2 regions of the Sphingobium salicis subsp. salicis genome follow, and region 2 is predicted to be linked to the other one. Evidence: riboswitches for the same ligand, from Rfam matches in the RefSeq annotation. Region 2 holds a riboswitch; the other holds the start of a gene.
What was found. A riboswitch is a leader RNA that binds a small molecule or an ion and turns the genes downstream of it on or off. The one in region 2 is predicted to bind thiamine pyrophosphate.
Positions count from the first base shown of each region.

Region 1: it holds a riboswitch for thiamine pyrophosphate, as region 2 does, so the genes downstream of both, VHN57_RS01350 (TonB-dependent receptor) here and thiC (phosphomethylpyrimidine synthase ThiC) in region 2, are expected to answer to the same signal.

Region 1 is NZ_JAYRCS010000001.1:275,354-278,759, forward strand. Features, by position in the region: gene VHN57_RS01335 (hypothetical protein) at 1-115, shown strand, start outside; gene VHN57_RS01340 (hypothetical protein) at 360-998, opposite strand; gene VHN57_RS01345 (glutathione S-transferase family protein) at 1,003-1,677, opposite strand; TPP riboswitch at 1,761-1,870, shown strand; gene VHN57_RS01350 (TonB-dependent receptor) at 1,900-3,406, shown strand, end outside.
Region 2 is NZ_JAYRCS010000001.1:4,526,787-4,530,192, forward strand. Features, by position in the region: gene VHN57_RS21840 (prolyl oligopeptidase family serine peptidase) at 1-1,613, opposite strand, end outside; gene VHN57_RS21845 (hypothetical protein) at 1,637-1,855, opposite strand; TPP riboswitch at 2,030-2,139, shown strand; gene thiC (phosphomethylpyrimidine synthase ThiC) at 2,194-3,406, shown strand, end outside.

The DNA.
Region 1 (3,406 bases), 4.3 Mb from region 2:
CGTTGAAGGCGGGCTCTGGATCGGTGAGTATTCCGGCCGTTACCCATCGCTTTCAGCGGCAGAACGAGACGCCGCTGCATCCGTCATATGGTTTGAAGCCGCCGATCATTTATGAGTTCACGACCTAGACGTCTGCACTTGGACATGCTTACAGGCCGTTGCTATGGTCGCAAGTTGGTCGCTTTCGGACCATTCTCCCCTGCAAGGGGAGGTGGCTGGCCGTAGGCCAGACGGAGGGATATCACCCTCTCAATAGGGTGATACCCCTCCACCACTTCGTGCTCCCCCTCCCCTTGCAGGGGAGGATTTTACCGCTGCTCTTGGTCGCTTGTCGCCTGCCTGAACGTGGCCGTGCGGCCTTAGCGTTTCGTCTGGCGCGCCCAGCGGGCGTCGATCTTGGCTTGGGCGTCAGCGCCCTCGGCGTGGCTGACCAGGGAGAGGCCGCGCAGGGTCAGCTTGTGGCCGGACAACCATTTGCCGGCGATGCCATAGCCGATGTCGTAGACGGCGGAATCGCTGTGGGTGTCGCCATTGACGACAAACTGGGTGACGATGGTCACCGGCAGTTTCTCGTCGCCGATGCTGTCGTCGGGCAGCTTGGCGGCATTGCGCGCCTTTTTCAGCGCATCCTCGAACCAGCCGGCCTCGATCCGCGGTTCGCCGGTCGTGTCGACCGGGGCGATGCCGAGCGCCCTGGGGAAATGGATGGTCTGGCTCTGCACCAGCTGATCGGGGTCGGCGGGCTTGAGCGTCAGGCGGCTGTCGCCATCGGCCGCGGCGTTGAGCACCAGCCGGGCGGCGCGGGCGGAGGCCTTGCTGCTTTCGGCGGCCTTGCTGGCGCGCTCGTCCTTCTTGTCGGCCCAGTTGAGATAGAGGGTGAGGGCGGAGATCAGCACCGCCGCCACCGCCAGCAACTCACCCAGCGTGATCCAGCGACGGCGGATGCGGGCGGCTTCCTCCTTGCGGGTCTCCTGCTTGGCTTCGGGGCTGTCGCTCATCGGGTCAGGCCGTCTGGGGCGGGACTTCGAACTTGTCGATCACCCATTCCTCGGCCTGCGCCTCGCCGATCCATTCCTGCATCCAGGGATGGGCGATGATCGCGCGCATATAGGCTTCGGCAAAGCGGGCGACCGGCAGCTGATAGGTGATGAAGCGGGTAACGACCGGCGCGAACATCAGGTCGACGGCGCCGAACTCGCCGAACAGGAAGTCGCCCTCGCCACCATAGCGGGCGCGGGCCTGGGCCCAGAGCTGCATGATCCGGCTGATGTCGTGGGCGACGGCCTCCGACGGCGGGACCGGATCATAGATCTGGCGGATGTTCATGCTGTGCTCGCGGCGGAGCGCGGCGAAGCTGCTGTGCATTTCGGCCGCCATCGAGCGGGCCATGGCGCGGGCGCCCGGATCGGTCGGCCAGAACTGGTCGCCCCCGGCCTTTTCATTGAGATATTCGACGATGGCCAGGCTGTCCCACACGACGATGTCGTCGCCATCCCACAGGATCGGCACCTTGCCGGAGGAGGGGGCGAACTCATCGCCCTCGCGACGCTTTTCCCATTCCTCGTCATAGAGGGGGACCACCACTTCCTCGAACGGAAGGCCGGAGAGCTTGCACGCCAGCCAGCCGCGCAGCGACCAGCTCGAATAGGCCTTGTTGCCAATGAACAGCTTCATCATGGCCATGTCTTAGCCGGGCGGGCTTCGATAAGTCGAGAGCCGATAGAGAGGGCTTTCCACTTCGCGTCGAAACGCCTAAGGGGCGGCCATCCCCGGGGGGCCGCTCATGCGCGGCTGAGAGGTGGTCAGCAGACCACGACCCGCTGAACCTGATCCGGCTGATACCGGCGTAGGGAGGGCAAGGCGGCAGGTCCGTCGTCCCTCCTGTGGAGTGGACGTGAGATGAAGACTGCCCGATTGCCCCATGTTGGAAGCGCCTGCCTGACACTGGCCCTGCTGATGATTGCAACGCCCGCGATGGCGGAGGATGAACTGGACCAGTCGACCAATATCCAGGTCGTCGGCCATCCCGACCCCGAAGGCTTGCTGCCCGATCAGAGCGCGCCCAAGGCGGTCAGCGCGATCTCCACCGACTTCATCATCAAGCAGGCGCCGACGCTCAACGCGTTCCAGCTGGTCAACCTGCTGCCCGGCGCCAATGTCTCGTCCAGCGACCCCTATGGCCTGTCGGCATCGTCCAGCCTGACACTGCGCGGCCTGGGCCAGGACCAGATCGGCGTATTGATGGAAGGCGCGCCGCAGAATGACATCGGCTATTATTATGCCTATCCCTCCCAATTTGCCGATGCGGAGAATGTGCGGCAGGTGATGCTGGCGCAGGGCGCGGCAGACATTGACTCGCCGGTGGTCGCGGCGGCCGGCGGCCTGTTGTCGCTGACGCTGGATGATCCCAGGGCGGAGGCGGGCGGCCTCGTCAACCTGTCGGTCGGTTCCTATGACGAGCGGCGCATCTTTGCGCGGATCGACACGGGACGGATCGGATCGACCGGGCTGAAGGGCTTCATTTCCTATTCCAACAACCGCGCCGACAACTGGCGCGGGGCAGGCCATGACCAGCGCCAGCATATCGATGCCAAGCTGCTGAACGAATGGGGCGAGGGCAACCGGGCGAGCATCGCCTTTTCCTTCAACGACGCCAAGACATCGACCTATCCCAGCCCGAGCAAGGCGGACTGGGAAGCCTCCGGCCGGGGCTATAATTTCGACGAGACCTATAGCGAGGGGAATACCAACTACTGGCGCCTCTATCGCGCGCCGTTCCGCAATTTCTATGTCGCGGCGCCCGTCCACCTGAAGCTGAGTGACACGCTGAGCTTCGACAGCAGTGCCTATCTGCAGATGGGGCATGGCAATTCGCCCTATGGCACGCAACTCGCCACCACCGGCAATTATCTGGGCACCGAGGAACTGACCCAGCCGATCGACCTGCCCGGTGCGGTCGATGGCGTCGCCACGGTGATGGGCAACTGGACCGGCAAGCAGTTCCGCGTCGGCGACGTTAGCAAGCTGACCTTGCAGGCCGGCGCGCATCGGATCGTCGCTGGCCTGTGGTTCGACTATGGCACCGACCGGGTGACGCAATCCTATACGTCGATCGATGCCGATGGCCGGCCGGTCGACCAGTGGGGCTATCAGGACAAGGCGATCCGCACCGCCGACGGGCGGCTGCTGGCCTATGAAAATCAGCGTACGGAGACGGTCACCAAGGGCTTCTTCCTGGCCGACAGCATTGCGGTGACGCCCAAGCTGGGCATCGACATCGGTTTCAAGGGCGTCAACCTGCTACGCAACGGGCGCAATTATCTGCCCGGCCCGCAATCGACGGTGCGGATCGACAGCTTTGCCGCGCTGCCGCGGGCGGCGATCCATTATCAGCTGGACGACCGGC
Region 2 (3,406 bases):
TCCTGCGCCACCGCCGCGAAATCATCATAGATGATCTGGCGTTTGGTCTTCAGGCCCGCCTCATGCCAGGCGGGGCCGAACTCGCCGCCGCCGCGGATATTGGCCAGCGCGAAACTATTGCCCCGCTCCAGCCACAGCTTGCCGGTGATCGCGGCATAGCTGGGCGTCATCGGCACCTCGAAGCCGCCATAGGCGGTCATGATCGTCGGCGTGCTGCCGTCGGGCGTCATCCCCTTCTTGTGGACGATGAAATAGGGGATCTTCGTCCCGTCGGTGGACGTCGCCTCGAACTGCTCGACCACCAGTCCCGCCGCATCGAAGCGCGCCGGCATCGCCTTCACCTGCACCGGCTTCGGGGCCGCCGCATCCATCGCCCATAGCGTCGTCGGCGCCAGGAAACCAGCCACCGCCAGATAGACCTGGTCGCTCTTGTCGGATGCGGCGACGGTGCTGATCGTCGCATTGTCGGGCAGGTCGACCGGCTGCGCGGTCCATCCCGTGGCGCCGTGCGCATAGACCCGCACCCGCCCGCGCACATTGTCGTTGAGGCTCAGCACGACCCGGTTCTTCGTGGCCACCACCCCGTCGATCGACTGGCGCGGCGTCGGCGCGAACAAGATCTCGGGCGTCAGCACGCCGCCATCCTGCAAGGCTTTCAGCGCCACGCTCGCCAGCGCCCCGGCCGGCACGGTCACGCCGCCGCTGGTCCATTCCTCGCTGGTCTGGATCAGCACCTGCCCGTCGACCATGCCCTGCAGCTGGCTCTTGGCCGGCAGCGCCAGCCGCTTCGTCCCCTGCGCCGTCAGCAGCCAGGTCTCGTTGCCGAAGAAGGTGATGCCGCGAAACAGGAAGGCCGCCCTATTGCCCTGTCCGTCGCTCAGCAGGATCGGCATCGACATCAGCTGGTCGCTCGCCGCGCCGCGAAACACCTCCTGCGCGTCGTCCAGTTTCTGCCCGCGCTTCAGCGTCTTGATGATGAAGGGATAGCCCGACTTGGTCAGGCTATCCGCGCCCCAGTCGCGCGACAGCAGCAGGCTGTCCTTGTCCAGCCAGGCCGCATCCTGCTTGGCATTGGGAATGTCGAACCCGCCCGGCACGAACCGGCCGTCGACCAGGTCGAACTCGCGCAGCCGCACCGCATCCTCGCCGCCGTCGGACAGCGCCAGCAGCGCAATCCGTTCCTCGGGATCCAGGATGATCGCGCCCTTCCACACCCATTTCTTCCCCTCGGCCCTGGACAGCGCATCCAGGTCCAGCACCGTCGTCCAATTGGGCGACGCGGACGCATAATCAGCCTCGCTGGTATAGCGCCACACGCCCTGCGGATGGTCGGCATCGCGCCAGAAATTATAGATGCGGCCATGGATCAGCATCGGCATGGCGATCCGGTCCTTGGCCGACGCGATCGCCAGCGCATCCCTGTAATAGCCGGCATAGCGCGGATCGCCCTGCAGCGTCGCGACGGTCGCCTTGTTCTCCGCCTCCACCCACTGCATCGCGCGCGGCCCGGTCCAGTCCTCCAGCCAGACGAACGGATCGTCGGCCGGAGCGGGGGAGGGCGCGCCAGCGCCGGTCAACAGGGCAGCAGAAACCATCGTCATCAACCTCTTCATCTCTGTCTCCCCCCTTATCGCCTTCAGCCCTGCGCCATCCGCCCCTTCAGGTAACGTCGGCGCAGCACCGCGCCCGCCACCAGCAGCGGCAGTGCCGCAGCACAGGCGATCAACCCCAGCAGCATCGGCGACCAGCCCATCAGGCTATGGACGCCAAAGGCCGACGGCAGGATCAGCAACAGCGCGCCCAGCGCCAGCAGCCACAGCCCCCATCGCCGCGGCCTTACCGCCACCATCCGCATCTCATGCCGCAACGCCTTGCGCCGGGCCTTCTCGGCTTCGCTATGGGATGGGGGGCTGTTCTGCACGATCGGCCTCTTGCTGTGGCCCTTTTCAATTATGGTCTCCATCGCCCCGGCGCAAGGCGAGCGGATCGCGAAGGGCTTCCCCTGCCGCCGCGCTTGCGCTATGCAAGGCGCATATCCCCGGGGGACCGTCCGCAGACGGTTGAGAGGCGGCTTTGTGGCCGCGACCCGCTGAACCTGATCCAGTTGACACTGGCGTAGGGAGGGAAGCGCGTCGTGCCACTCGTCCCGTGACACCGCCCGCACTCTCTTTCCGCCTGAAGGAGAGAGAAGTTATGGCAGACGTCCCCGCCCGCACCGAAATGCGCGTAACGACTGGGCCCATTCGCGGCTCGAAGAAGATCCATGTCGGCCCGCGCCGGGTCGCGATGCGCGAAATTCATCTGGAGCCGGGCAGCGGCGAGCCGCCGGTCCGCGTCTATGACACCTCTGGCCCCTATACCGACCCGGAGGCGCATATCGACATCATGGCCGGCCTGCAGCAGCTGCGCCGCGACTGGATCCGCGAGCGCGGCGATGTCGAGGAATATGAAGCGCGCGCAATCAAGCCGGAGGATAATGGCCTCAAGGGGCCCGACCGTTCGGGCGGCGTTCAGCCCTTCCCCAACGTGGTGAAGCGCCCGCTGCGCGCCAAGGCCGGCACCAACGTCTCCCAGATGCATTATGCCCGTCGCGGCATCATCACGCCCGAAATGGAATATGTCGCGGAGCGCGAGAATCTCGGCCGTGCCCGCCTCGCCGAATATGTCCGCGACGGCGAAAGCTGGGGCGCGTCGATCCCCGATTATGTGACGCCGGAGTTCGTCCGCGATGAAGTCGCCCGTGGCCGCGCCATCATCCCGTCCAACATCAACCACCCGGAATCCGAGCCGATGGCGATCGGCCGCAATTTCCTGGTGAAGATCAACGCCAATATCGGCAACTCCGCCGTCGCGTCCGACGTCGCATCCGAAGTCGACAAGCTGGTCTGGTCGATCCGCTGGGGCGCGGACACGGTGATGGACCTGTCGACCGGCCGCAACATCCATGACACGCGCGAATGGATCCTCCGCAACTCGCCCGTGCCGATCGGCACCGTCCCCATCTATCAGGCGCTCGAAAAGGTCGGCGGCATCGCCGAAGACCTCACTTGGGACATTTTCCGCGATACTCTCATCGAACAGGCCGAACAGGGCGTCGACTATTTCACCATCCATGCGGGCGTGCGCCTCGCCTATATCCCGATGGCGGCCAGGCGCGTCACCGGCATCGTCTCGCGCGGCGGATCGATCATGGCGAAATGGTGCCTCGCCCACCATAAGGAGAGCTTCCTCTACGATCATTTCGACGAGATCACGGAGATCATGAAGGCCTATGACATCGCCTATTCTCTGGGCGATGGCCTGCGCCCCGGCTCGATCGCCGACGCCAATGACGAAGCCCAGTTCAGCGAACTCTACACGCTGGGCGAACTGACCCATCGCGCCTGGAAACAGGATGTGCAGGTGA